DNA from 4 places in the Rhizobium sp. BK008 genome. Region 2 is predicted to be linked to each of the others. Evidence: predicted binding sites of a transcription regulator. Region 2 holds the regulator's gene; each other region holds the start of a gene.
The links. The regulator LexA, encoded in region 2, represses DNA repair genes until DNA is damaged. The targets are predictions, from matches to a motif close to TGTTCNNNNTGTGTTCNG.
Positions count from the first base shown of each region.

Region 1: the regulator LexA is predicted to act here: its motif matches at 5,169-5,186, upstream of FHT69_RS25050 (DNA recombination protein RmuC).
Region 3: the regulator LexA is predicted to act here: its motif matches at 5,069-5,086, upstream of FHT69_RS02765 (ribonuclease T2 family protein).
Region 4: the regulator LexA is predicted to act here: its motif matches at 1,632-1,649, upstream of FHT69_RS21275 (helicase-related protein).

Region 1 covers NZ_JACIFK010000007.1:188,239-195,615, forward strand. Annotated here, with positions in the region: gene ptsN (PTS IIA-like nitrogen regulatory protein PtsN) at 1-236, shown strand, start outside; gene FHT69_RS25040 (methyl-accepting chemotaxis protein) at 316-2,652, opposite strand; gene FHT69_RS25045 (ribokinase) at 2,895-3,794, opposite strand; gene FHT69_RS25050 (DNA recombination protein RmuC) at 3,910-5,136, opposite strand; gene FHT69_RS25055 (globin-coupled sensor protein) at 5,342-6,838, shown strand; gene def (peptide deformylase) at 6,936-7,377, shown strand, end outside.
Region 2 covers NZ_JACIFK010000001.1:1,637,053-1,644,429, reverse strand. Annotated here, with positions in the region: gene FHT69_RS07970 (ComEC/Rec2 family competence protein) at 1-1,530, shown strand, start outside; gene lexA (transcriptional repressor LexA) at 1,511-2,230, opposite strand; gene FHT69_RS07960 (VOC family protein) at 2,428-3,324, shown strand; gene kdsA (3-deoxy-8-phosphooctulonate synthase) at 3,321-4,166, shown strand; gene eno (phosphopyruvate hydratase) at 4,389-5,663, shown strand; gene FHT69_RS07945 (FtsB family cell division protein) at 5,800-6,120, shown strand; gene pdhA (pyruvate dehydrogenase (acetyl-transferring) E1 component subunit alpha) at 6,266-7,312, shown strand; gene FHT69_RS07935 (pyruvate dehydrogenase complex E1 component subunit beta) at 7,329-7,377, shown strand, end outside.
Region 3 covers NZ_JACIFK010000001.1:586,926-594,302, reverse strand. Annotated here, with positions in the region: gene FHT69_RS02785 (DMT family transporter) at 1-15, shown strand, start outside; gene metF (methylenetetrahydrofolate reductase [NAD(P)H]) at 478-1,380, opposite strand; gene FHT69_RS02775 (ArsR/SmtB family transcription factor) at 1,382-2,407, opposite strand; gene ettA (energy-dependent translational throttle protein EttA) at 2,568-4,217, opposite strand; gene FHT69_RS02765 (ribonuclease T2 family protein) at 4,316-5,056, opposite strand; gene FHT69_RS02760 (alpha/beta fold hydrolase) at 5,214-6,143, shown strand; gene FHT69_RS02755 (DMT family transporter) at 6,176-7,132, shown strand; gene FHT69_RS02750 (CaiB/BaiF CoA-transferase family protein) at 7,150-7,377, shown strand, end outside.
Region 4 covers NZ_JACIFK010000005.1:194,080-201,456, forward strand. Annotated here, with positions in the region: gene FHT69_RS21255 (beta-ketoacyl-ACP reductase) at 1-130, shown strand, start outside; gene FHT69_RS21260 (hypothetical protein) at 213-371, opposite strand; gene FHT69_RS21265 (YMGG-like glycine zipper-containing protein) at 564-821, opposite strand; gene FHT69_RS21270 (DUF3309 family protein) at 849-1,004, opposite strand; gene FHT69_RS21275 (helicase-related protein) at 1,812-5,021, shown strand; gene FHT69_RS21280 (RNA-binding S4 domain-containing protein) at 5,024-5,428, shown strand; gene fdxA (ferredoxin FdxA) at 5,622-5,960, shown strand; gene FHT69_RS21290 (CarD family transcriptional regulator) at 6,628-7,200, shown strand.

The DNA.
Region 1 (7,377 bases), on a different contig from region 2:
GCATCTTCGCCCGGCTGGAGCAGCCGGTCGATTTCGAGGCGCTGGATGACCAGCCTGTCGATCTCGTATTCCTGCTGCTGGCGCCGGAGGGCGCGGGCGCCGACCATCTCAAGGCTCTGTCGCGTATCGCCCGCGTCCTGCGCGATCACGATCTGGTCGCCAAGCTCCGCGCAACCGATTCCGCCTCGGCGATCTATGCCTTCCTCAACGAAGAGCAGACGTCGAACGCCGCTTAACGCCGTATCGATGAACGCTGACATGTGAAAAGGCGCCGGGTTCCCCAGGCGCCTTTTTCAGGATGAGCGGCTGAAACGATCAGAATTCTTCCCAGCTGTCCTGGGCAACGGCCGCCGAACCGCGCGACGGGGCGGCTGCGTGGCGAACCGCAGGCGCGGCCACCCGATGCGAAGAGACCGCGGCAACAGGGGCACGCATCCTTTGCGCGACGGAGGCGAGTGCGGCGGAGTTACCCCCCGAGACGCTGAAGCGGGTGGCGAGCGTCTTCAGCGTCTGCGCTTCGTCATTGAGGACCATGCTGGCGGCGGTCGCTTCCTCCACCATGGCCGCATTCTGCTGCGTCACCTGGTCCATCTGGTTCATGGCCTGGTTGATTTCCTTCAGGCCGACAGCCTGTTCGCTGGCCGATGCCGAGATTTGCCGGATGAGGTCGTTGATGCCCATCACCTGTTCGGCGATCTTGTGCAGCGTGCCGCCGGCGCGCCCGACGAGATCGACGCCTTCCTTGACCTGGACAGCCGAGGTGTTGATCAGCGTCTTGATTTCCTTGGCGGCATTGGCCGACCGTTGCGCGAGTTCGCGCACCTCCTGGGCGACGACGGCAAAACCCTTGCCGGCCTCTCCGGCACGCGCGGCCTCGACGCCGGCGTTGAGTGCCAGGAGGTTGGTCTGGAAGGCGATCTCGTCGATGACGCCGATGATCCGCGAAACCTCCGTCGAAGACTGTTCGATCCCTTGCATCGAGGCAATCGCCTTCTGCACCACTTCGCCGGATTTTTCCGCATCCTGGCAGGCGAGGTTGACGTTGTCGGCAGCCGTGCGCGCATTCTCGGCGCTGGAATCGACCTGCGCGGTGAGCTCGTTGAGCGCGGCCGCCGTCTCTTCCAGGCTTGCCGCCTGCTGTTCGGTGCGCTTGGCGAGGTCGGAAGCGCTGCTGCTGATCTCACCGGTGCCGGAGCCGATATTGGCGACGCTGAGGTTCATCGTGTTGATGGTCTCTTCCAGGCTCGCCAGGGCGGCGTTGAAATCCTGTTTCAGCTTGCCGTATTCGCCGGGGAAGTCGTCGGTGATGCGGTGAGCGAGATTGCCCTGCGACAGCTCGGAAAGGCCGGCGCCGACGATCGAAACGATATGGCGCTGCAGCGATAACGATTCCTGGCGTTCCGATTCCGAGCGGCCGCGCTCGGCTTCCGCAGCCTGACGCTCTCGGGCCGCCTCGTCCTCAAGGCGCCGGCTGTCGGCGAGCTTGAAGCGGAAACCTTCGAGCGCCTTGGCGACCGAGCCGATTTCGTCGCTGCGCTCCTGGGCGGCGACCGGTTCGGCATATTGGCCGTCGCTGAGCGCCTTGACGCTGGCGACGAGACCGCCGAGCGGCCGCTGCACGAAAGAGCGGACGGCGAAATAGAGCGCCAGCATGACCGCGCCGAGCACGATCAGGCCATTGACGATCATCATGTAGGTCTGGTCCTGCACCGGGGCGTTGATCGCCGTGTGCGGGACGTCGACGAGCACGACCCAGGTGGCGTTGACGCCGGGAACCGCGAAGGGATAGACGACGCGGTCGAAGGGAGCGAGGCCGTCATAGGTGAGGTTGCTGACGAGGCCGGGCTGCTTGCTCGACAGCGCCGTCTTGACGATGTCGGCGCCTTCGCCGCTATATTCCTTGGTCATCAGGTCGGGGATCGGCGCGACGATCCAGTTGCCGGCCTGCGACAGCAGCGTGACGCGGCCCGAGCCGAAAGGATGCAGCGCCTGCAGCTTGTCGGTGAGCGACTTCAGCGAAATGTCGACGCCGGCGACGCCGATCATCTTGCCACCCGACATGACCGGATAGGCGATCGAGGTCAGCAGCGTCGGAACATCCGTTCCTTCGGCCATATAGGGCGTCGTGATCGCGCCCTTGCCGCTGTCGGCGGCGAGCTTCCACCATTCGGCGGTATAGTCATTGTCGAAGGTCGAATACTGGATGCCGCCATCCTTGGTCTTCGACCAGTAGGGCGTGAAGGCGCCGTTCTTGCTCGTGCCTTCGTCATTATTGTTGGCGATCTCGGTGGTCTTGCCATCCAGCGCGCCGAGCTGCTCGCAGAACCAGCTGCCGAAGGCGAAGGCGTTCTGTTCGAGATTGGCCTTCAGCACGTTGATCATGCCCTTGCGATCGAGCGACTTGCCTTCATGGCCGCGGCCGACGACGCCCGACATGGTGCGCGCGGCGCTGGCGAGTTCGCCGACATTGGCGGCGATTTCATTGGCGATCGATTTTGCCTCGAGGTTGGCCTGATCCATCGTCAGGATCTGGACCCGATCCCGGGTCTGACCGATGAGGAAAAAATTCGAAACGATGAGAACAAGCGCGATGGCGATGCCGGTGATGACGATGAGTTTCGCCGCAAGCGATTTCATTCGAAAAATGAACATGAGGTCCTCGGACAAGGATGCGCCGAACGGGCATTCTCCGGCGCAGGAGCGAAGGCATCGCCCCGTCATGGAGCCGCCGCGTGGTTGCCGATTCCTGAAAGCGCGAGGAACCTGCGACCGCGGGCAACATCGCCAGAGATCTCTTAAATTTGAATGAAACTTGCTTGATCAAGGCAAGGAAAACCGCCGGAACACCCTGAATTACCGGGGGTTTTGCCGGCGGCTTCGCAAAGGGACGCTTCCTATATTCTGTCTGCGACTTCCTCGCTCCAGGGGATCGAAGGTTGCGCGCCGGCCTTCAGGCAGGCGAGCGAACCGGCGACGGCCGCACGGCGCAGCGCCGAGGCAAAATCGAGGCCGTCGTCGAGGCTGGCAGTGAAATAGCCGCAGAAGGTATCTCCCGCGCCGACCGTATCGACGGGTTCGATCTTGAGGCCCTGTGCCCGTGAAATTGCCCCGTCGCGAATGGCGATGACGCCATCGCCGCCGAGCGTCACGATCAGCGTCTGGCCCGTCTCCGCATGCAGGCGGGTAAGGGCGGCCTCGCGCGCTTCAGCGTCCATGCCCTCCTGGCCGGCCAGCCGCTCGAACTCGGTCTCGTTGGCAATGACGATATCGGCGAGCCGGCCGAGTTGGGCCGCATCGGGGATGAGCGGCGCAAGGTTGAGGATGCTGGTGACGCCCTTGGCGCGGGCTGCCGACAGCGCGCGTTCGACGGCGGCCGCCGGCACTTCGAGCTGCAGCATCAGGAGATCGCCTTCGTTCATGCGGCCGACCGCTTTCTCGGCATCGGCAGGCGTGACCAGGCCGTTGGCGCCGGGAACGACGGCAATCATGTTTTCGCCGTCGCCGCCGACAAGGATCAGCGCCGTGCCCGTGGGGCCGTCGACATGCTTGACGAGAGAAAGGTCGGTGCCGGCATCATCGAGCAGGGCCAGCGCATCCGCGGCGAAGCCATCCTTGCCGACGGCGCCGGCCATATGCACATAGCGGCCGGCGCGGCGCGCTGCCAGCGCCTGGTTGGCGCCCTTGCCGCCGGCGGCCGTGGCAAAGCCGTTGCCGGCCACCGTCTCGCCGGGCTTCGGCAGGCGCTCGGTCGTGGCGATGAGATCCATGTTGATGGACCCGAAAACTGTGATCATCAGGGTGTCCCGTCTTTTGGAGCCTGCAAGCGACGTCATGGCGAAAACTAGGCGCGGTTTTCGGACGGCGTCATGCTCCTGCTGTTTCATGCGGGCGAGACACTGCCCGAAGCGGTCACTCCTCGTCAACCACCCGGAGCTTCAGAAGACCGGTGCGGCTTTCCATCGATTTGGCCGCGGCTTCGCTGTCGCGGGCAGGCTTTGCCTCGCCGCCGCCCGCCTCGAATTCCAGCGCTTCGATCCTGGCGCCGCGCTTGGTGAGCTTGTCGGCTGACGTGACCACCATGTCGATATCCTTCTGCGCCATGGCGAAATGGCCCTGCAGCTTGCGCACCCGCTCGTCGAGCCGGCCGAGATCGTCCATCAGTATTGCCACCTCGCCCTGGATCAGATGCGCCTGCGCCCGCATGCGCTGGTCCTTGAGCACGGCCTGGATGACCTGGATCGACAGCATCAGCAGCGACGGCGAGACAATGACGATGCGCGCCCGGTGCGCCTTCTGCACCACGGCCTCGAAGTGCTCGTGGATCTCGGCGAAGATCGATTCCGAGGGCACGAAGAGAAAGGCCGTATCCTGGGTTTCGCCCTGGATCAGATATTTCTCGGAAATGTCCCGGATATGGATCTCCATGTCGCGGCGGAACTGCTGGCCGGCGATCTTGCCGGCCTCGGGGCTGCCGGCGTCGCGGATCGCGTTCCAGGCTTCGAGCGGAAATTTCGCGTCGATGACAAGCGGCGGCGCGTCGTTCGGCATGCGGATCGTGCAGTCCGGCCGTGAGCCGTTGGAGAGCGTCTGCTGGAAGGTGTAGGCGCCCATCGGCAGGCCGTCGGCGACGATCGTTTCCATCCTCGACTGCCCGAAGGCGCCGCGCGTCTGCTTGTTGGACAGAATGGCCTGCAGCCCGACGACATCCTTGGCGAGGCTCTGGATATTGTTCTGCGCCGCATCGATGACCGCCAGCCGCTCCTGCAGCCGCCGCAGGTTCTCATGCGTCGATTTCGTCTGTTCGGTGATCGTCGAGCTGACGCGCTGCGACATGCCGTCGAGGCGTTGGCTGATCGTCTGGTTGAGTTCGCTCTGCCGCGCGCCGAAGACCTCGGTCATCGCCGCGATGCGGCCCTGCATCTCCGCCTGGATCTTCAAAAGCTCGGCCATGCGCGCTTCGGTTTCCCCGGCGCGGAAGCTCGCCTCCTCGGCCTGTTCGCGGCGAAGGCTGGCGCCGCGCAGCAGAAGCACGATCACCAGCAGGACGAGGGCGGCGAGAACCCCGCCGCCAAGCGCCAGCATGGCCGGACTGATCGAGGCAAGGGAAAGGGCGAGCGATTCGGAATGGACGGTCATACCGCGAGCATAACAGAAGACACGGCAATATATAGATCAAAACGTGAACAGAATTGCCGGCCCTTACGATCTTCACAGGCTGCTGCTCTTCCCAGCTGATGAAGAAGAAATCGCCGGCCGATTTAACGATTGCTCAACCATATTCGCCAAAACCTGTGGCGCAGAAATTCCTTCCCGCGCCTTGCGCCAAGTACAGAGACCCTCCATGACATCCCAGCAGACCGACAGTGCCCTCAGGCAGCGCCTCGATTTCATCGAACTGGATGAGGCGGCGCGCAGGTCGATGCGGGATCTGCGCCCCGTCATATCGGAACTGATCGGCGGCGCCCTCGATAAATTCTACGCCAAGATCGTCAGGACCCCTGCGGTCGCAGGCTTTTTCGCCGATAAGAACCACGTCGGCCATGCCAAGAAGCGCCAGCAGGATCATTGGGCCAATCTTGCCGGCGGTGCATTCGACGAGAGCTATGTCGACGGGGTCACGGCGGTCGGGCGGACGCATGCCCGCATCGGGCTGGAGCCGCGCTGGTATATCGGCGGTTACGCCATCGTCATGTCCGAACTCGTCAAGGGCATCATGGAGAAACAGTGGCCGTCGGTCTTCGCGCGCCGGCAAGGCAAGCAGCTGGCCGAGAAGCTGTCGGCCGTCATCAAGGCCGGCATGCTCGACATGGATTATTCCATCTCGGTCTATCTCGAGACGCTCGAAGCCAAGCGCCGGGCCCTGGAAGAGGAGCGCACCCGGGCCGAATCCGACCAGGCAGTCGCGCTGGAACAGCTGCGCCGCGGCTTGGAAGCGCTGTCGCGCGGCGATCTCGAAGCCACCCTGCCGTCCGACCTGCCGGGCAATTTCAGGCAGATGGCCGAGGATTACAACCGCGCCGTCAGGGCGCTAAGCCAGTCCTTCGCCTCCGTGCGCGAGACCTCGGGCCATATCATGAGCGGCGCCGACGTCATTGCCAATGCGACCAACGATCTGGCGCTGCGCACCGCCCAGCAGGCGGCCGGTGTCGAGGAGAGCTCGGCGGCGCTGCAGCAGCTTTCCGTCAGCGTCGGCCAGACGGCCGCCAATGCCGAGAAGGCTTCGGCCGCCGTACGCGAGACGCAAGAGAAGGCGAAGAATTCCGGTGAGCTCGTCACCAGCGCCGTTTCGGCGATGGCCGGCATCGAGAAATCCTCGACCGGGATCTCCAAGATCATCGGCGTCATCGACGAGATCGCCTTCCAGACCAACCTCCTGGCGCTGAACGCCGGTGTCGAGGCAGCCCGTGCCGGTGATGCCGGCAAGGGTTTTGCCGTCGTCGCCCAGGAGGTCCGCCAGCTCGCCCAGCGCACGGCGGATGCGGCCAAGGAGGTCAAGAACCTGATCTCGCAGAGCTCGACCCAGGTCAATCAGGGCGTCGGCATCGTCTCCAGCACCGGCGAGGCGCTGAACGACATGATCAGTCGTATCGACATCATCAACCGTTTCGTCGCCGATATCGCCGCCGCCGCCCGCGATCAGGCGACCGGCGTCAACGAGGTCAGCGTGGCGGTCCGCAACATGGGGGCGATCACCCAGCAGAATTCGGACATGGTCGAGCACTCCTCAGCCGAAACCCGCCGCCTCAAGGACGAGGTGGAGAAGCTGATCGAGCTGCTGCGGCGCTTCCGCGCCCGGCCGGAGGGGCATTCCGCCCTCGCTGCCCGCCGGGCGGCCTGAGGAGAATATGGCAAAATTCCAGGCGGGGATGGAAAAAAGCGTATTCCCCGCCTGCCGGATAATTCCATAGTCGGAAAAGATGGGTTATGGGAACGCCATGACCATCAAGCCACTCATCATTCTTCCCGATCCTATTCTCCGCCAGCTGTCCAAGCCGATCGAGCGGGTGGATGCCGACCTGCAGCGTCTCGCCGACGACATGCTGGAAACCATGTATGACGCACCGGGCATCGGCCTTGCCGCAGTCCAGATCGGCGTGCCGCGCCGCATGCTCGTCATCGACGTCTCGCGCGAGGGCGAGGAAAAGCAGCCGCAGGTCTTCATCAATCCGGAGATCGTCACATCGTCCGACGAGCGCTCCGTCTATGAGGAAGGCTGCCTGTCGATTCCGGATTATTATGCCGAGGTCGAGCGCCCGGCCGTGGTCTCGGTCAAATATCTCGACCGCAACGGCAAGGAACAGACGGTCGAAGCCGATGGCCTGCTCGCCACCTGCCTGCAGCACGAGATCGACCACCTGAACGGCGTGCTCTTCATCG
Region 2 (7,377 bases):
GCCATCTCGAATGCGACCACGGAGGCGCTGCGCCAGTCCGGTCTGGCGCATATCATCGCCATCTCAGGACTCAACATGGCGCTGTCGGCCGGCATCTTCTTCGTCGGCTTCCGGATGCTGCTCAGCCTCTTTCCCGGCGTCGCCCAGGCCTATCCGACGAAGAAGATCGCCGCCGCCGGCGCGCTCATCGCCGTCACGGCCTATTTCCTGATCTCCGGCTTCGCGGTCTCGGCCGAACGCGCCTTCATCATGATGGCCATCATGCTGATTGCCGTCTTCTTTGACCGGCCGTCGATCAGCCTGCGCAATGTCGCTCTCTCCGCGCTCGTCATCCTCGTCATTTCGCCCTCCGAAGTCCTGGGGCCGAGCTTCCAGATGTCCTTTGCCGCAACCTTGGCGCTCGTGTCGGGCTATCAGCTGTGGAAGGATCGGCGCGTCCGCGAGAATGCCTTCCTGAAGCTGCCGATCGTCAGGCCTTTCGTCGCGGTTGCGGGGTTCTTCGGCGGTGTCTTCCTGACCTCGCTGATCGGCGGTTTCTCCACCGCACTGTTTTCGATCGAGCATTTTCATCGCCTGACCGCCTACGGCCTGCCGGCAAACCTCGCGACGATGCCGATCATCTCCTTCATCATCATGCCGGCCGGGTTGCTGGCGATGCTGCTCATGCCTTTCGGTCTGGACGTTTTGCCTTGGAAGATTGTCGGATTCGGCCTCGATCTGGTGATCGCCGTCGCCAAGACCGTGTCCGGCTGGGGTGGCGACATCGGCATCGGCCGCTTGCCCGCCTGGTATTTCGCGGTCGCCGTGGCAGGCTTCCTGCTGCTGACGCTGCTCCGCACTCGGCTGCGCCATATGGGCACGTCGATCATGTCAGTCGCAACGCTCATCCTGCTGCTTCTGCCGGTTCCCCGGCCGCCGGATCTGGTGATTTCGGAAGATGGCAGTCTCGTCGCGGTCGTCGAGGCGGCGGCAATGGCCTCCAACCGTGAAAACCCGCCGGATTTCATCTTCGACCAATGGCAGCGCGCGCTGGTCCTGCCGGCGCATGACCCGCCGAAGATGCTGGATGGTCCTGCTGTCCCGCCAGCGGGAGAGGACCGCCGCGTCAAGCTCTCCCGCGATCAGCAGAACGAAGCGAGGGCGGCGATGCGGGCGGCTGCAGCCGGCGGTGACGCAAACCGCTTTTCCTGCGTCAAGAAGGCCTGGTGCATATCAAGGCTTGGCAACGGTCATGTGGTCGCCGTCATCGACAATGCCGCCTATCTCGCTCCGGCCTGCGATGCGGCCGATATCGTGGTAACGTCGGTCCGCCTGCGTTTCAACAGCTGCCGCTCAGGCGCGACGCTCTTCACCGGCGAGACGTTGCGCCGGACCGGTTCCGTCGAGCTGCGGTTCGCGGAGGCCGGCATGGAGGTCACAACCGCATTCGATGATCTGTGGCGGCCATGGATCCGCCATCGCGCCTATGACTGGCGCAGCAACAGCTTTGTCGAAACCGGCCTGCAGGGTGTCAGTGATAGCGGCGAATAAGGCCGACGAGTTTGCCCTGCACCTTGACGCGGTCTGGCCCGAAGATCCGGGTCTCGTAAGCCGGGTTGGCCGCTTCCAGCGCGATCGAGGCGCCCTTGCGGCGGAAGCGTTTGAGCGTCGCTTCTTCGTCGTCGACGAGAGCAACGACGATGTCGCCAGGGCTTGCGGTGCTGCCATTGCGGATGATCACGGTGTCGCCGTCGAAAATGCCGGCGTCGATCATCGAATCACCCTTGACCTCCAGCGCGTAGTGTTCACCGGAGCCGAGCATATCGGCCGGAACGACGATGTCGTGGGTGTTGTTCTGGATTGCCGAGATCGGAACGCCGGCGGCGATCCGGCCCATGACCGGCACGGAGACTGAGTTGCCATTGTCGGCGACGGGTTTTGCAGGAGCGGGAGTGGCGACCGGCTGGGGCTTGCCCAGGCTGCCCTCAATGACGCTCGGCGAAAAGCCGCGCCGGGGCTGGATGCTGGGGCTATAGGCCTCCGGAAGCTTGATGACCTCGAGTGCGCGGGCCCGGTTCGGTAGGCGGCGAATGAAGCCACGCTCCTCGAGCGCAGTAATCAGCCGGTGAATCCCGGACTTCGAAGCGAGATCCAGGGCGTCCTTCATTTCGTCGAAAGACGGCGGAACGCCGGATTCCTTCATGCGCTCATGAATGAAGAGGAGAAGCTCCTGTTGTTTGCGCGTGAGCATCGACGTTGTGACCTCGTGATTGAAACAAATCCAGAACAGACACTATATGTTCCATATGTGTTCCGCAAGTAGCTAAATTTCCGTAAAACTTGGCGCCAACTCGTTGAGATTTTTATTTTCATTCGCCGGATTGGCCGACAAGTCTTGCCTTGCGCGGCACTGTCGCACATCTCTGCCGTGTGAGGAGAGGGGATACCATGAACGAGCATTCCGCCAAACCACGCCCGCTGGATCATGTCGTGCTGCCGGTCGTCAATATCGATCTGGCGCGCGAGAGGCTCGGCAAGCTGGGCTTTACCGTTGCCGCCGATGCGCGTCATCCCTTCGGAACGGAGAATGCCTGCGTCTTTTTTGCCGATAAGACCTATCTGGAGCCGCTCGGGATTGCGAGCGTTAGGGAAAGTGAAGCATCGGCGCGGCAAGGCAATGTCTTCACCGCCCGCAACCGCGCCTTCCGATTCCGCTGCGGCGAGGAAGGGCTTTCGGCGGTGGCCTTCGGCAGCGAGGATGCCGATATCGATCATCGGAATTTCGTCGGCGACGGAGCGAGCGCCGGCGAGATGCTGGCGTTCAGCCGGCCGATGACGATGCCGGATGGTTCTGAGAGCATTGCCGGCTTCAGGCTGGCCTTTGCCGGCGACCTGCGCGCGCCCGATCTCTTTCTCTTCACCGTCGAGCGCGTCAATCCGCTGCCGGCCGACCGCGGCGCGCTGGAGGCGCATGCCAATGGCGTCACCGGCATTGCCGAGGTGGTGCTTTGCGCGCCCGATGCGGCTGCCTTCGCCGCCTTCGTCAGTCTTGCCAGCGCGCAATCGGCAGTCGAGAACACCGGTTTCGGCGTCAAGATCGCGGCGTCGAATGTGAAAATCAGCCTGATGACGCCGGAGGGTTTGGAGGCCTATTTCGAGGTCGCTGTCCCATACGCCGACCGCGGCCTGCGCGGCCGGGCGATTCTCTTCGCTGTCGCCGATCTTGCCGTGACAGAAGCGCATTTGGCTGCTAACGGGGTGACATATACGCGCAAGAACAATCGCATTCTGGTGAAGCCCGCGCCCGGGCAGGGCACGCTTTTCGCCTTCGAGGAAACACGATGAGCACAGATACGAATTCCCAAGTCAAGATCGGCGAGGGCCAGGGCCAGGTCACCTTTTCCAACACCGGCCGCCTGTCGCTGATTGCCGGCCCTTGCCAGATGGAGAGCCGCGACCACGCCTTCATGGTGGCCGGCACGCTGAAGGAGCTTTGCGGAAAGCTCGGCATCGGCCTCGTCTACAAGAGCTCCTTCGACAAGGCGAACCGCACTTCGCTTTCGGCCGAACGCGGCATCGGCATTGAAAAGGGCATGGAGATCTTTGCCGACCTCAAGAAGGAATTCGGCTTTCCCGTCCTGACCGACGTTCATACCGCCGAACAATGCGCCGAGGTGGCAAAGACCGTCGATGTCCTGCAGATCCCGGCCTTCCTTTGCCGCCAGACCGATCTTCTCATCGCCGCCGCCAATACCGGCCGCGTCGTCAATGTCAAGAAGGGCCAGTTCCTCGCTCCCTGGGATATGAAAAACGTCCTGAAGAAGCTTAACGCCAGCGGCAATCCGAACGTGCTGCTGTGCGAGCGCGGCGCCTCGTTTGGCTACAACACGCTGGTTTCCGACATGCGTTCGCTGCCGATCATGGCGTCGATGGGTGCTCCCGTTGTTTTCGACGCCACCCATTCCGTGGCGCAGCCGGGCGGGCAGGGCGATTCCTCGGGCGGCCAGCGGGAATTCGTTGAAACGCTGGCGCGCGCAGCGGTGGCGACCGGCATTGCCGGCGTCTTCCTCGAAACCCATCAGGACCCCGACAATGCGCCTTCCGACGGACCGAACATGGTCTATCTCAAGGACATGCCGCGGCTCCTCGAAAAGCTGCTTGCCTTCGATGCGGTCGCCAAGGCCTGATTACCCAGCTTGACGTTCAACAGTCTGACATGATCGCGCTATAAGCATGTCGCGCAAAACCAAAGAGCAAAGCGCGGACCAAGCGAATGTTAGAGATCGCGACGCGCTTTCGTCCACATCGGAACGCTGGTTCGAAGGCTGGCAATTGCGGCATTGTAATTTGCTCGCCTTCGATTAAGACAGGTTTCGAACGACTTATCACCCACTGAGCAGGAAGAACCCATGACTGCAATCACCGATATCATCGCCCGCGAGATTCTCGATAGCCGTGGCAATCCCACCGTCGAAGTCGATGTCTATCTCGAAGACGGCAGCATGGGCCGCGCGGCTGTTCCCTCGGGCGCCTCGACGGGCGCGCATGAGGCGGTCGAACTGCGCGACGGCGGCAAGCGCTACCTCGGCAAGGGCGTCCAGAAGGCGGTCGATGCCGCCAACACCGAGATCTTCGATGCGATCGGCGGCATCGACGCCGAAAACCAGATCCAGATCGACAACATCATGATCGAGCTGGACGGCACGCCGAACAAGTCGCGCCTCGGCGCCAACGCCATCCTCGGCGTGTCGCTCGCCGTCGCCAAGGCTGCCGCCCAGGCCTCCGGCCTGCCGCTCTACCGTTATGTCGGCGGCGCTTCCGCCAGCCTGCTGCCGGTGCCGATGATGAACATCATCAACGGCGGCGCCCATGCCGACAACCCGATCGATTTCCAGGAATTCATGATCCTGCCGGTCGGCGCCGATACGATCGCCGAAGCCGTGCGCATGGGTTCGGAAGTCTTCCATACGCTCCGCAAGGAACTTGCCGCACAGGGCCACAACACCAATGTCGGCGACGAAGGCGGTTTCGCACCGGGCCTGAAGAGCGCTTCCGAAGCCCTCGACTTCATCGTCAAGTCGGTCGAAAAAGCCGGCTACAAGCCGGGTGAGGACATCTACCTCGGCCTCGATTGCGCCTCGACGGAATTCTTCAAGGACGGCAAATATGTTCTCGAAGGGGAAGGCCGCACGCTCGAATCGGGCGCCATGGCCGAATATCTGGCCGAACTCGCCGCCAAGTACCCGATCATCTCGATCGAGGACGGCATGGCTGAGGACGACTGGGATGGCTGGAAGACGCTGACCGACCTGACCGGCAAGAAGACCCAGCTCGTCGGCGACGATCTCTTCGTCACCAACTCTGCCCGCCTTCGCGATGGCATCCGCATGGGTGTCGCCAACTCGATCCTCGTCAAGGTCAACCAGATCGGCTCGCTGACCGAAACCCTCGACGCCGTCAACACGGCGCACAAGGCAGCCTATACCGCCGTCATGTCTCACCGCTCCGGCGAAACGGAAGATTCGACCATCGCCGATCTCGCGGTCGCCACCAACTGCGGTCAGATCAAGACCGGCTCGCTGTCGCGTTCCGACCGTCTTGCCAAGTACAACCAGCTGATCCGTATCGAAGAAGGCCTCGGTCCTCAGGCCCAGTATGCCGGCCGCTCGATCATTCGCGGCTGATCGCATCTGATTTTCAACGGTTCGACCCGCGCCTCTCCGGCGCGGGTTTTTTGTTGCTCTTTTTTAGAGTCAACGAACGGTTAATCTCTGCGCTGTAGATTGAGCGAATTGGTAATGCGTTCAAGAGCATGCGTGTATGTGGACAAAGCATCATAAGAAGAGAAAGCTCGGCCGCTTCGTCATTCCGGCCATGACGGTCGCCTTCCTTTCCTATTTCGGTTATCACTGCATTCACGGCGATTACGGCCTGCGCGCGACGGAAGCGTTCGAGCACCAGCGTGTCGCGCGTGAAAAAGAGCTTGCAGTCTTGAAGACGAAGCGCGAACATCTGGAAAATCAGGTCGCGCTGCTCAGTGACGGCTCGCTCGACAAGGACATGCTGGACGAAAAAGCGCGCTATCAGCTCAATGTGTCGCGCGCGGACGAGATCGTCATATTCAACCATTATTCCAATTAACCGGAAACAGGTTAATTGGAATTTCAGGCGTTTTATCAACGATTTAGCGCCGAATACGAGCCATGCAATTATGGCATTGCTGTGGTCATATTTCTTCCCTATGGTACGCGCCACCAAGAACCGACAAACCCATAGGGAGGGTTGAATGGCGCCGCGAAAGACCGCGACCGTTTCCAGCCGCAAAACTGCAGCAAAACCCGCAGCCAAAGCATCGAATGGAGGCCCGGTAGCCGACTTCGATCGCGATGAGGAGCTCAAGGCCTATCGCGAAATGCTGCTGATCCGCCGCTTCGAGGAGAAGGCCGGTCAGCTTTACGGCATGGGCTTCATCGGCGGCTTTTGCCACCTCTACATCGGTCAGGAAGCTGTCGTCGTCGGCATGCAGATGGCGCAGAAGGAAGGCGACCAGGTCATCACCGCCTATCGCGACCACGGCCATATGCTGGCGACCGGCATGGAAGCGCGTGGCGTCATGGCGGAACTGACCGGGCGCCGCAGCGGCTATTCCCACGGGAAGGGCGGCTCGATGCACATGTTCTCGAAAGAGAAGCATTTCTACGGCGGTCACGGCATCGTCGGGGCCCAGGTCTCGCTCGGAACCGGTCTGGCTTTCGCAAACAGCTACCGCGGCAACGGCAATGTCTCGATCGCCTATTTCGGCGACGGCGCTGCCAACCAGGGCCAGGTTTACGAGAGCTTCAACATGGCGGCTCTCTGGAAACTGCCGATCGTCTATATCGTCGAGAACAACCGTTACGCCATGGGCACCTCGACCGCCCGCGCCACGGCGCAGTCGAACTATTCGCTGCGCGGCTCCGGCTTCGGCATCCCCGGCATTCAGGTCGATGGCATGGACGTTCGCGCCGTCAAGGCGGCGGCCGACGAGGCGCTCGAACATTGCCGCTCCGGCAAGGGCCCGATCATTCTCGAAATGCTGACCTATCGTTATCGCGGTCACTCCATGTCCGATCCGGCGAAGTATCGCTCCAAGGACGAAGTGCAGAAGATGCGCTCCGAGCATGACCCGATCGAACAGGTCAAGGCGCGCCTCATCGAAAAGGGCTGGGCCTCCGAAGACGATCTGAAGGCGATCGACAAGGATGTCCGCGACATCGTCGCCGACAGCGCCGACTTCGCCCAGGCCGATCCGGAGCCGGATGCATCCGAGCTCTACACCGACATTCTGCTCTAATCGGGGGAGGGAACCCATGCCTATCGATATCCTCATGCCCGCCCTCTCTCCGACGATGGAAGAAG
Region 3 (7,377 bases), 1.1 Mb from region 2:
CTGAGAACCGCCTGAACCGGTTGCGAATTCCGCATGTTTTCAACCGGTTGCCGGTCCGCCATGTTTTGGGCGCATAAGTAAATCCGAAATCGCCTGATTTAACGGCATGTTAAAATCTGTGAACAAAAATTCATCGAAAATTATCGATTTATTTCAGAGGCTTACCGAAACTGCACTCGACTTATCCACTGATCCCTTCTGCAGCGCAGCATAAAATCCGCTTTCCAACCGACATATTTCAGACATATTATTGGCCGGTTAACGCGAGGAGACAGACATGGGACTCACGCAATCCTTGAATGTTCTGTTGGTCAGTGCAGCGTTTGCTTTCGTTTTGTCCATGCTCTTCATCTGAGCCGGCCGACGAAAGCGTAACGACTGATAGTGCCTAAACTCCCCAGTAGCTGATCAATCCGCCAACGAAAAAGCGCATGTCCCGCCCGACATGCGCTTTTACTTTTGAACATCCCGAAAGGATCAGGCGGCTGCGCCCGCACTTTTTGTTTCCCGGCGCGACACGCCGAGATTGTCGAGCACGGCGGAAACCAGCGGCGCACGGTTCATCGTATAGAGATGGAAATCATGGATGCCACGCCGGACGAGATCCTCGATCTGCTCGGCAGCGACATCGGCTGCCACCTTCGCCCGCTCCTCGGGCTTGTCGTCAAAGCCGGCGAAGCGCTCGTCGAGAAAGGCGGGGATGATCGTGCCGCAGGCCCCAGCAAAACGCTTCAACTGCGTCAGGTTCTGGATCGGCATGATGCCGGGCACAACAGGGATCGAGATGCCGGCGCCGCGCACCCGCTCCAGGTAACGCTCGAAATTGTCGTTGTCGAAGAAGAACTGCGTCAGCGCCCGGTTGGCGCCATTGTCGGCCTTGCGCTTCAGCATGTCGATATCGGCGGCCGTATCGCGGCTTTCCGGGTGTTTTTCCGGATAGGCGGAGACCGAAATCTCGAAATCGCCGATTTCCCTGAGGCCGGCCACCAGCTCCGCCGCATTGGCGTAACCGCCGGGATGCGGCTGGTAGGGCGCGCCGGCGCCGCCGGGCGCATCGCCACGCAGCGCCACGAAATGCGTCACGCCGACTTTGCGGAAGGTGTCGACCACCTGATGCGTCTCCTCCTTCGTCGCGCCGACGCAGGTGAGATGAGAGGCGGTGGCAAACGGCGTCTGCGACAGGAAACGCGTGACGGTCGACAGCGTCGGCGCCTTGGTGGTGCCGCCGGCGCCATAGGTCACCGACACGAAATCCGCGTCCCAATCCTGCAACTGGCTGACAGTATGCCAGAGCTGCCCTTCCATCTCTTCCGATTTCGGCGGGAAGAATTCGAACGAGATCCTGATGTTGCGGCCGCGTGCTTCGTTTTTCAAAGCCATGTCATATCCTCCCGGCAAATGTAGGTTCGGCGCCTTCGTTCGTCTGCGAAGCCATGAGGCGCCTCGGATCGCGCGCGAGCCAGACGGTGACCGTCAAGCCCTGCCCGCTTTGCTGACCCGGATGAAGATCGACGGCCTGCTCGACGTCGAGCCCGGCCTTGCGCAGCCAGTCGGACATCGCCTGGTGCGAAAAGCCGAGACGGACATGCGCATGTTCGTCGCGGAGATATTCGAGCGTGTGCGGCGCCAGGTCGATGACCACCAGCCGGCCGCCCGGCCGAAGCATGCGCGCCGCTTCCGCGATGGCAATTTCCGGCTGATCGAAGAAATGCAGCACCTGGTGGATCGTCACCAGGTCGAAATCCTGCCCCTCGAACGGCAGGTTCAGGATATCGGCATGGCGCACGGTGGCCTTGGTGATGCGGGACTTGTCGAGATTGGCGCGCGCCACGCTCAGCATGTCGCGGCTGGCATCGACACCGATGGCGCGGCGGTAAAGCCCGGACAGCAGTTCGAGGATGCGGCCCGTGCCGGTGCCGAGATCGAGCAGCGAATCGATCGGCTGGTTGCCGAGCAGCCGGATGACGGCGGCGTCGACTTCCTCATCGGCGGCATGTAGGCGGCGAAGCTCGTCCCATTCGGCCGCGTTGCGACTGAAATAGGCCTGCGCCCGCTCGGCCCGCTGGCGCTTGACCTGCGACAGCCGCTCGCCGTCGCGAAGGATGGTCGGATCGTTCTCGGAGACATGCTTCAGCAGCGCCCGCACCAGCAAGGCCGCCTTGCCGTCCTGCTTGAGACGGAAATAGGCCCAGGCACCCTCCTGGTATCGTTCGATCAGTTCGGCCTCGCCGAGCAGCTTCAGGTGACGGGAGATGCGCGGTTGGGATTGGCCGAGAATTTCGGTAAGATCGGTCACCGTCAGATCGCCACCGTCAAGAAGAGCCAGAAGACGCAGGCGCGTGGGTTCGCCAGCCGCCTTCAAGACGTCTACCAGCGCATCCAGTCCAAGCTTCAGAGGTTCGCTCATCTTCGATCCAATCAAGATATAAAGATATCTTTATGTGATTTGAAATGCCGTGGCAAGCGACAATTCGCACTCTCCGCGAAATTGCCTGCTCAAATTGCGACAGAGATCGACATGAAAAAGCCCCGGCCGAACCGGGGCTTTCGCAAGGAAAAAAGATGGATCAGCGCGTCAGGCGCTTATGGGCCTGGCTGCCCGGGTTGAGGGCATCGGGACCAAGGCGGCGCACCTTGTCCTGTTCATAATCCTCGAAGTTGCCTTCGAACCATTCGACATGGCCATCGCCTTCGAAAGCGAGAATATGCGTCGCCAGACGGTCGAGGAACATGCGATCGTGGCTGATGATGATGGCGCAGCCGGCGAAATTCTCCAGCGCGTTTTCCAACGCACCCAGCGTTTCGGTATCGAGGTCGTTGGTCGGTTCGTCGAGCAGCAGAACGTTGCCGCCGGCCTTCAGCATCTTGGCGAGGTGAACGCGGTTGCGCTGACCACCGGAGAGATTGCCGACCTTCTGCTGCTGATCGCCACCCTTGAAGTTGAACGCGCCGCAATAGGCGCGGGAGTTCATGTCGAACTTGCCGAGCTTGATGATTTCGGCGCCACCGGAGATTTCCTCCCAGACCGTCTTGTCGGCCGCGAGCGCGTCGCGGCTCTGGTCGACATAGCCGAGATGCACGGTCTCGCCGATGCGGATCGAGCCGCCATCCGGCTTTTCCTGGCCGGTGATCATCCTGAACAGCGTCGTCTTGCCGGCGCCGTTCGGGCCGATGATGCCGACGATGCCGCCCGGCGGCAGCTTGATCGACAGGTCATTGATCAGCGTCCGGCCCTCGAAGCCCTTGGTGATGCCTTCCATCTCGATGACCACCTGGCCGAGGCGCTCGCTGACCGGGATGATGATCTGTGCATCGCCGGGACGCTGTTTTTCGGCGGCATCCACCAGCTGCTCGTAGGACTTGATACGCGCCTTGGACTTGGCCTGGCGGGCCTTCGGGCTGGAAGCGATCCATTCCTGCTCGCGGCTGATCGCCTTCTGGCGGGATGCTTCTTCGCGATTTTCCTGCAGCATGCGCTTGGCTTTCGCCTGCAGATAGGCCGAGTAGTTGCCTTCGTAGGGAATGCCGCGGCCACGGTCGAGTTCGAGGATCCAGCCGGTGACGTTGTCCAGGAAGTAGCGATCGTGGGTAATCATCATCACGGCGCCCGGATAGTCGCGCAGATGCTTTTCGAGCCAGGCGATGGTTTCGGCGTCGAGATGGTTGGTCGGTTCGTCGAGCAGCAGCAGATCCGGCTGCGACAGCAGCAGGCGGCAGAGCGCGACGCGGCGGCGCTCACCACCGGATAGGCTGGTGACATCGGAATCGCGCGGCGGGCAGCGCAGCGCTTCCATCGCCATTTCGACCTGGCTTTCCAGGTCCCAGAGGTTCTGGCTGTCGATGACGTCCTGAAGCTTGGCGCCCTCTTCCGCGGTCTCGTCGGAATAGTTCATCATCAATTCATTGTAGCGATCCACGATCGCCGTCTTCGAGGCAACGCCCTCCATGACGTTCTCGAACACCGTCTTGTTGGGATCGAGGTGCGGCTCCTGCTCGAGGTAGCCGACCGTCGCACCTTCGGCGAGCCAGGCTTCGCCGGTATACTCCTTGTCCTGGCCCGCGATGATGCGCAACACGGTGGATTTACCCGCGCCGTTCGGTCCGAGGATACCGATCTTGGCATCGGGGTAGAAAGAAAGATGGATGTTCTCCAGGATCTTCTTGTTGCCATAGGCCTTGTTGAGGCCGGACATATGATAGATGAACTGACGTGCCATACTGCGCTGCTCCGGGCGGGAAACTTCGATTGTGCCGCTATGTAGGCGAAACAGCGCCTGCGGGCAACGCCGAAACCCGGTTTACTCCGGATTTCCGGTCAAAAGCCCGCAGCGTCGACCACACCTTCGTCGCAGCCGAAGGAGGTTTTTCCCGCGCCCTGGATCAGATCGGCAAGCCCGGCACTTTTCGCCGATACCGCCCCGGCGGCTTCCGAAAGCCCGATCGTCAGCTCGCTGATCATCCGGATATTGCCGGCCCGCCGGCAGCTCATCTTAACGCGGTCGCCGGCGCCAGGCCCGAAGCTCTTGTCGAAAGCCGCCTTGATCGCCTCGGCCTTGACAGGCTTGCCGATATTGGCGGCGAAGAGCTCGCGCACCGCCGAGGCGTTGAGCGCGCCGACCAGATGCACGCCGACGCCGAAATAGTCGTCCGCGCTCATTTTCGTGCAGGTGCCGTGCTTCGTCCATTCATGCCGTTCCAGGCCGGATTGCGTGCCGGGCATCGCTTTTGCCAGAGCCGTCTTCGTCTCGGCCGAAAGCACGACCTCCGGCAATGTGTTCCAGTTGCCATCCTTATCGGCGGCCTTCTGGTCGGCGCTGACACCGCAATAATCCTGGCGCATCGGCCAGAGCCCGTGCAACGAGAAGTTCGTCGCATCATGGCGCTCCACGGCCTGCGTCGCGCATTCGGCCTTTTTCTGGTTCGTCTGGCAGAAGGTGGGCTGCCAGCTCGCCGCCAGAATGAAACGGGTGCGCCCACCGCCCTCCTGGGCCGTAGCGGCGCCGGAAACAACCATCGACAAGGCAAACGCCAGGGTACGCAATTGCATGCTGCTCATTTCAACCCCCAAAAGAACAATACGGGAACAAATAAGCATGAAGCTCAAACGGGCGCAACCCTGAATCGCAGCAACGTCGTATTTTGTTATCGGATAAACCAAACCCCCATGTTGCTTTTATCAGGCAATCTGGTCTGTTGCCGCAGGGAGGATCCATATGTTTGCTGAAACGCAGAAGCTCGCCGTAGCGGGGGCGTCGCTGGCTTATCACCATGCTGAAGCTGCTGGTCCGGCCCGCGGCATCCTGTTGATATCGCATGGCCTCGCCGAACATTCGAAACGCTATCGCGCCTTTGCCGAGACGATGGCGGCGCGCCGCTATCATGTCTATGCCCATGATCACCGCGGCCACGGCGAAACGACGGCGCCCGATGCGCCGATCGGCCGCTTCGCCCGACGAGGTGGCGTCGAAAGGGTGATCGGCGACCTCATCGCCATGCGCGGCCATGCGGCATCCCGCCATCCCGGCCTGCCGATCATCCTCTTCGGCCATTCGATGGGCGGCCTCATCGCCCTCAATGCAGCCGTCACCGCTCCGGCCGACTTCGACGCCGTCGCCGTCTGGAATTCGAATTTCGCCGTCGGCCTCGCCGGCCGCGCCGCCCAGGCGATCCTGCTGGCCGAGCGCATGCTGAAGGGCTCCGACGTGCCGAGCGGCCTGCTGCCGAAGCTCACCTTCGGCGCCTGGGGCAAATCCATTCCCGGCCGCCGCACCGAGTTCGACTGGCTGTCGCACAGACCTGATGAAGTCGACAAATATGTCGCCGATCCGCTTTGCGGCTTCGACGCGTCGGTCTCTCTCTGGCTCGATCTCTTCGAGCTGACCTTCCGCGGACCGCAGAAAATCCATCTCGACCGGCTGCCGCGCGATATGCCGGTTCATCTGGTCGGCGGCGGAGAAGACCCGGCGACGGAGCGGGGAAAAGCCGTGCTCTGGCTGTCAAACCATTTGAAAGGCCTGGGCTTCTCCCGTATCAGCACTCAGATATATCAGGACTTGCGACACGAGACGCTGAATGAGATCGGCGCGGATGCGGCGATCGCAGCTTTCGCCGACTGGTGCGACGAGGTGGTCGCAAGATCCTGAGCGACCAATATGCTGAGTACGGGGATTTCATCATGAGCAGCACCTCCGCCCGCCCCGTTTCGTCCGCCTCCGACGTGACGACGGGGCTTGCGCTGATGGTTCTTTCGGTGATGGTCTCGCCGCTCATCGATATCTTCGCCAAGCTTGCCATCACCACCGTGCCATCCGGGGAGATCACCGCCGGCCGTTTCGTCGTCCAGGCGCTCTGCATGCTGCCGCTTGTGATATGGCGGCGCAGCTTCGCCGATTTCGCCTGGCGCCAGAGCCTCTTCCATGCCATCCGCGGCGCGATCATCACCATCTCGATGATCTCCTTCGTCACCACGCTGAAATATATGGCGGTCGCCGACGCGATCGCGATCTTCTTCGTCGAGCCGATCATGGTGACGATCCTCGGCGGCATCTTCCTGAAGGAGACGATTGGCTGGCGACGTTATACCGCCTGCGGCGTCGGCTTCTTCGGGGCGATGCTGATCATTCAGCCAAGTTTCGAAGAGGTCGGCTACATCGCGCTTCTGCCTGTCGTCAGCGCGCTCTGCATCGCCATCTTCGTGCTGATGACCCGCGCCCTCTCGCGCAGGGAAGACCCCTGGTCGATGCAGTTCCAGATGAGCATCTGGGGCCTGCTCTTCTGCGTCCTCCTGCTTTTCCTCGGTCAGGGAACCGGTTCCGACCTCTTCGATCCCGTCATGCCGGAAGGCCGCGCCTGGTTCTATGTCGCCGGCGTCGGCGCCATGGCCGCAATCACCGGCATCGTCGGCGTCTACGCCTATCGCGCAGCACCGGCCTCGACGCTGGCGCCGCTGCAATATTTCGAGATCGTCTCGGCGACGATCTTCGCCTGGCTGGTCTTCGGCGACTTTCCGGATGCCGTCAAATGGCTCGGCATTGCCATCATCGTGGCATCGGGCATCTACATCCTCTGGCGCGAGCGCCGCTTTGCTTCAAAGCCAGTATCCGATACATCTGAGGTGACGATGGCGCCGTAGACATTGCCGGGAGGAACATGACAGAGACCGTGACGAAGAAGCCGCCGCTTGTCGGAATCCGGGTGATCGAGCTTGCCCGCGTGCTCGCCGGCCCCTGGGCGGGACAGATGCTCGCCGATCTCGGCGCCGACGTCATCAAGGTCGAAAATCCCGAGGGCGGCGACGACACGCGCCAATGGGGGCCGCCCTTCGTCGAGGGCGCCGATGGCGAGAACCTCTCGGCCGCCTATTACCACGCCGCCAAT
Region 4 (7,377 bases), on a different contig from region 2:
GCAGATCCCCGTCGGCCGTCTCGGCGAGCCGGAAGAGATCGCGCGCTGCGTCACCTTCCTCGTCTCCGACGATGCCGGCTTCATCACCGGTTCGACGCTGACGGCCAATGGCGGACAGTTCTTCGCCTAATTATTCCTTTAAACGGTTATACGCAGATTCAAAGCGATGGCGCGTCCGGCAGGACGCGCCATCGCTTTGATTATTTACGGGATTAAGAGCGGCGGTCGGCATTTGGTTGCCGCTCTGTCCGAACCTTGACCGGTACTTTCCGCAGCGAGCGATCCTGGCTGCTAAGGGCTGTTATCGCAGTCGTCAGAAAGGCCGATGCGATGAGAACGGCGACAAGGGAATTCAGGAAAATCTGGATCATGAAAGCGTTCCTTTCCGGTGCGCCGGGCGGCTGTGCCTGTCCGTTGCGCTGGTGAAGGAAATATGTGCCTGCCTGTTGGGTAGCAGTAGGTGTGGCTTTCATAACCGATTGTCAACGTCTCGTTGACGGATGCGGCAGGCCAAAAAAACGGGCGCAGAAGCGCCCGTTGGGAGTCCGATATGGTTTTGCCGATTAGCGGCAACGAGCCTCGTAGCGGCGGCCGTAGCGGTCGCGATAGACGCAGTAGCCGCGGCGTTCGACCGAGTGGCCGATGAGAGCGCCGGTTAGACCGCCGGCCACGGCGCCGACGGCGGCACCGCCCCAGCTGTTGGTGACGACACCGCCGATGACCGCACCGGTGCCGGCGCCGATCGCCGTACCTTGCTCGGTTGCTGTGCAGGATGCCAGAGCGCCGACCAGCGCACCAATAAGAACAATCTTCTTCATCATGTCGTAACTCCCCAGGTTCGTTGGCCTTTAGATGCGGCCCATTAGTACAAGGATAATGATAATCACGAGAACTAGCCCCAAACCGCCAGAAGGTCCATAGCCCCAGCCACGGCTGTAACCCCAATTCGGCAAGGCTCCGATTAAGAGCAGAATGAGGATAATTAGAAGTATCGTGCCAAGCATGGTGTGTTTCCTTCATTTCATCCGCAATTTGGATGGACCAGAAACACGCATTGGCGATTTTTGTTCCCGGTTAAGCTTGGAAATGTGACGAGGGCGTGATTCACGGTTAATTTCCGTCATCTCGGAAAATTGCCGCTATGGTTAAAATTACATTTAAATACAATATGTTGCGGTGAACAAAGAGGGAAAGCCGCGGTGTCGCCGATTCGTCAGCGATTCGTTCCGCTTTTGATCGACCCATCGCGATTGGCCGCCTTGACTTAACGCTGTCTGAATCCGGCTTCAAAAAGATTAATACCTATGCCAGGAGGCGGGCGAAGAGTTCCGCTGCCGATTCCGCATCTAGCGTCCGGACCTGGTGATGCCACCAGATTTGGTCGTGAACGAAAGGCGAAAACCGCGGAGTCAGCGATTCGTCTCCGATTCGTTCCGGCTTTGGTCGAGAGGTTAATTTCGGGACGCTCTCGCCTGTTCAAAATCGGCGCGGGAATCGTCGCTCACGACGGCGAAAATGCGAATGGGAGGGAGTCTCGCGATTCAGCATCTAGTGGGAAAAAGTGATTCAAAATCAATACTTAGCCGTGAACAAAAGCTGAATCAGCTGGAGTCAGCGATTCGTCGCTGATTCGTTCTCACGCTGTTCCGAATCGTGAATTCAGACGTTCCACAAGACTCGCAAAGGTCGTAATCCCCGGTGCATTTTGAAATCTGCCCTTGCGTTTGCGGCGGCAGCTGTCCATGTGTTCTTTAGCTTCCCTCGTGGGGCTGAGATTTTCCTGGGGCCACCCGCCTCATTTGCATGGACCCATGACTCTGACTTCGCAGCCGATGATTCTGAGTGGACGCGGTGTGACCGCGGTGCTCGGACCGACCAATACCGGCAAGACCCATTATGCCATCGAGCGCATGGTCGCGCACGGGACCGGCGTGATCGGCTTGCCGCTCAGGCTGCTGGCGCGCGAGGTCTATACGCGGGTGGTGGAGAAGGTCGGCGTGCAGAATGTGGCGCTGGTCACCGGTGAGGAAAAGATTTCGCCGCCCAATGCGCGTTTTTCCGTCTGTACCGTCGAGGCGATGCCGCGTGAGACCAAGGCCGCCTTCGTTGCCATCGACGAGGTTCAGCTCGCCGGCGATCTCGAGCGCGGTCATATCTTCACCGACCGCATCCTGCATCTTCGCGGCCGTGAGGAAACGCTGCTGCTTGGCGCGGCGACGATGCGGCCGATCCTGCAGCAGCTCCTGCCGGGCATCACTGTCGTCGAGCGGCCGCGGCTTTCGCATCTTTTCTATGCCGGCCAGAAGAAGATCACCCGGCTGCCGCAGCGTTCTGCCATCGTCGCGTTTTCGGCCGACGAGGTCTATGCCATCGCCGAGCTCATCCGCCGCCAGCGTGGCGGCGCGGCTGTCGTGCTCGGCGCGCTCAGCCCGCGCACCCGCAATGCGCAGGTCGCACTCTATCAGGCGGGCGACGTCGAATATCTGGTGGCGACCGATGCGATCGGCATGGGCCTCAACCTCGATGTCGATCACGTCGCCTTTGCCCAAGACCGGAAATTCGACGGTTACCAGTTCCGCAATCTCAATCCGGGCGAACTCGGCCAGGTCGCCGGGCGCGCCGGGCGGCACGTGCGGGACGGGACCTTCGGCGTCACCGGACAGGTCTCGCCCTTCGACGATGAATTGGTGCAACGTATCGAGGGGCACGAATTCGACAACGTCAAGGTTTTGCAATGGCGCACGACGGAGATGGACTTCTCCTCGATTCAATCCTTGCGGACAAGCCTTGAGGCGGGACCGCGCGTGCCGGGACTGACGCGAGCGCTGCCTGCTGTCGACCAGCAGGCGCTGGAACAGCTTTCGCGTTATCCAGAGGTCATCGATCTCGCCGACAGGCCGGCGCGCGTCGAAAAACTCTGGGAGGCTTGCGCGCTTCCCGATTACCGGCGTATCACTCCTGCGCAACACGCCGATCTTATCTCGACCCTCTTTTCCGATCTCGTCCGCTATGGCACGGTGAATGAGCAGTTTCTCGCGGAGCAGGTGCATCGCTCCGATCGGACAGATGGGGAAATTGACACGCTTTCGGCGCGAATCGCGCAGATAAGGACCTGGACCTACGTTTCGAATCGGCCTGGCTGGCTTGCCGATCCGACACACTGGCAGGAAAAGACGCGGGAAATCGAAGATCGATTGTCCGACGCGTTACATGAAAGGTTGACGAAACGCTTTGTTGATCGCAGGACATCTGTGCTCATGAAGCGCCTGAGAGAGAATGCGATGCTGGAAGCTGAAATCAGTGTGAATGGTGATGTCTTCGTTGAAGGACATCATGTAGGGCAATTGAGCGGATTCCGTTTCACGCCGGTGGCGGGAACGGACGGACCGGATGCCAAGGCGGTTCAGGCTGCGTCGCAGAAGGCGCTCGCGCTCGAATTCGAAGCCCGCGCGGCGCGGATGCATGCCGCCGGCAATAGTGATCTGGCGATCGGCTCGGATGGGTTGATTCGTTGGCTGGGCGACCCGGTGGCGCGGCTTTCGGGCAGTGATCACGTCATGCGTCCGCGCGTGCTTCTGCTGGCCGACGAGCAGTTGACGGGCAATGCCCGGGATCACGTTGCGGCCCGCATCGAACGCTTCGTCAACCATCATATCAGCACGGTGCTGAAACCGCTCGATGATCTGTCGCGCGCCGAGGATCTGCAGGGTCTTGCCAAGGGGCTTGCCTTCCAGCTCGTCGAAAATCTCGGCGTGCTGTTCCGACGCGACGTGACCGAGGAGGTGAAGTCGCTGGACCAGGATGCCCGCGCCTCCATGCGCCGCTACGGCGTGCGTTTCGGCGCCTATCATATCTTCGTTCCGGCACTTCTGAAGCCGGCGCCGGCCGAGCTCATCACGCTGCTCTGGGCGCTGAAGAACGACGGTCTCGACAAACCGGGCTACGGCGATCTCATTCCCGTGCTTGCCGCCGGCCGCACCTCCGTCGTCACCGACCCGAGCTTCGAGCGGATGTTCTATAAGCTCGCCGGCTTCCGGTTCCTCGGCAAGCGTGCCGTGCGAATCGACATCCTGGAACGGCTTGCCGACATCATCCGTCCGCTGCTGCAGTGGAAGCCCGGTCAGAATAATCGTCCGGAGGGCGCCTATGACGGCCGCCGTTTCACGACGACGACGGCTATGCTGTCGATTCTTGGTGCGACGCTCGAGGACATGGAAGAAATCCTCAAGGGTCTCGGCTATCGCGCCGATGCCGTGAAGGCGGAAGAGGCATCGGCACATCTTGCGGCGCAGGATGCGGCCTCAGTGCCCGCCGCCACCGCGGAAACGTCGGCGGATGAGACAGCCGAAAAGGCCGATCACGACGATGCCGACGGGGCGGCGGAAGAGACTGCTGCCGAAGCGCCCGCAACCGAGGCGGCGCCCGTGGCTGCCGACGCGCCCGTGGCCGAAACGGTCCAAACCCCTGCTCCTGTCGAAGCAGCCGAGACAGCCGCTTCGGTGGAAGCGTCTGCCGAGACGGCGGTATCCGCTGCTGAGGACGCCGGCGAGCCGGTCGAACCGAAGCCGGTTCTTCTGTGGCGTCTCGGCGGCCGCAACGACAATCAGCGCCAGGCGCGCGGCGGGCATGGCGAACGCCGTGGCGGCCAGGGCCAGGAACGCGGCGACCGCAATCGTCGGCCGGGCGGCGGTGAAGGCGGCGAGGGCAATCGCGGCGAAGGCCGTGACAACAATCGCAACAATCGCGGCAAGGACGGCGGCGGTCGCGATGGCGGCCGGCCGCAGCAGGCAAGGGGCGATCGCAACAATCAGCCACGGGGCGATCAGCCGCGCGGCGACCGGCAGGACCGTGGTGACCGCAAGGATCGCGGTGACCGCAACGATCGTAACGACCGCAACAACAATCGCGGCGGCTCGCAGCCGCTGCGCTTCGAGGCCAAGCCGCCGCGCAAGGAGAAGCCGATCGATCCGGATTCGCCTTTCGCCAAGCTCGCGGCTCTCAAGGAGCAGATGAAGAAGTAATCATGAGCGCGGAGACACAGCCGACAAGCGGTTCGCGCCAGCGCATCGACAAGTGGCTGTTCTTCGCGCGCATGGTGAAGTCGCGTTCATTGGCGCAGAGCCAAATCCAATCCGGCCATGTGCGCATCAACGGCGAACGCTGCAGCCATCCGAGCCAGATGGTCAAGCCGGGTGACCGTATCGAGATGACGCTGGAACGGCGCGACGTCGTTCTCGTGGTGCGCCTCGCCGGTGAGCGGCGGGGACCTTACGAGGAGGCGCGCCTGCTGTATGACGATCAATCGCCGCCGCCTGATGAGGCAAAACGTCTCACGCCCTACGAACAGGCGATCCGGGCGACCGGTACCGGCCGTCCGACCAAAAAGGAAAGACGTGCAATCGACAGGCTGATGTCGGACGAGGATTAGAAAACTCTGTCTGCGCTGGCGGCTTTTGCAGATCGTTTATCCTTGAAATCCGGCGCCAAAGCCGATAGGTCACTGTCAACCTGCCGGAAGCGTGCTTGCCGCCCAAGCCTGCCCACGCTTTTCCTCCGGCACGGGGATAGGCGCGACGTTCCAGGTTGCCCGGCCCCATCGCATGGAAATCCTGGAGTTCTTCATGACCTATGTCGTGACCGACAATTGCATCAAGTGCAAATACACCGATTGCGTGGAAGTCTGCCCTGTCGACTGCTTCTATGAGGGCGAGAACTTTCTCGTTATTCATCCCGACGAATGCATCGATTGCGGCGTCTGCGAACCCGAATGTCCCGCCGAGGCGATCAAGCCCGATACCGAGCCGGGTCTCGATAAATGGCTGAAGATCAATACCGAATATGCGACGATCTGGCCGAATATCACGGTCAAGAAGGAGCCGTTGCCTGAGGCCAAGGAAATGGATGGCGAGACCGGAAAATTCGAGAAGTATTTCTCCGAGAAGCCCGGTTCCGGCGATTGAGACAGCGCCCACATTCGGCCTCCGGATTCGGGCGGTGGCGGGGCGAAACGTTTGGAGCCTTTCCTGGTCAGATTGCAGCATTCTGACCTGGCATAGAGATGCCCGGCCCACCGGCCGCACTGCTTCGCCAGGCGAAGCAACAGGTGCGTCCGGCGATTCTAAGGTCTTGCAGATTTGCCAAGCAAATCTGCAAGAGGGTTGGCTGAAGCGGGCCGTCTGATCGATCGGCCGGTTTGGCCGTAGATCTGGGCTACGACGCGCGCCGGCCGGTCACCATCCGACTCCGTTTGAGCCAACAGAATGCTTCAATCTGACCAGGAAAGGCTCTAAAAGCTGCGTGAGGCATATGGGTGACATGTGTTGCCCGCATGACTCAAGCGAAGCAAATTATTGATTTCCTCATATTTTTATGATAGGTTTTGTCTACTGTTCCATTTGTGGCATGACGCATGCCCAAAACCATCACGAAAGCAAAACAAATCCGTACGCGGTTTCCGTGACATATCAACGCTTTGAGCGCCGGGTCCCAAGATCGTGCGCAAAAAGTCTTTGCTTTTGCCCGATAGGACCAGAGTGAAGTCACCCGACGGATACTACCGTCTCACCCGGGCCTGACTGACCCGGCTCCGGCCGCCGCCGGATGCGTAACAGGGAGTTTTTGAATAGAATGACGACTCAGCAGAAAAAGCCTTCTACAGCACGTCACGGCTTCAAGACCGGTGAATCGATCGTCTACCCCGCTCATGGCGTCGGTACCATCACCGCTATCGAAGAGCAAGAAGTTGCCGGCATGAAGCTCGAACTTTTCGTTATCGATTTCGAGAAGGACAAGATGCGTCTGAAGGTTCCGGTCGCGAAGGCCATGAGCATCGGTATGCGCAAGCTTTCGGAAACGGATTTCGTCGAGCGTGCTTTGAAGGTCGTGCAGGGCAAGGCGCGCGTCAAGCGCACCATGTGGTCCCGTCGCGCCCAGGAATATGATGCCAAGATCAATTCCGGCGACCTGATTTCCATCGCTGAGGTCGTGCGTGATCTCTATCGTGCCGAGAACCAGCCCGAACAGTCCTATTCCGAGCGTCAGCTTTATGAGGCTGCGCTCGATCGCATGGCGCGCGAAATCGCCGCCGTCAACAAGATGTCGGAAACCGAAGCCGTCCGTCTCGTCGAGACCAATCTCAACAAGGGTCCGAAGCGCGGAAAGGCAATCGAAGAAGACGATTCGCAGGACGAAGCCGCATAAGGCGAGCCTGTTTTCCTGTCAAAAAACCCGGCCTTCGCGCCGGGTTTTTTTATTGGAACTTTTTCCCGACTGCCGCGTTTAACACACGTAATTGCGGACTGCTCGCGGGCAATGGCCTCGACGGGCGAACTGCTATTCCGTCAATGTTCGATGAGGAGCGGATCATGCCTTTTCAAT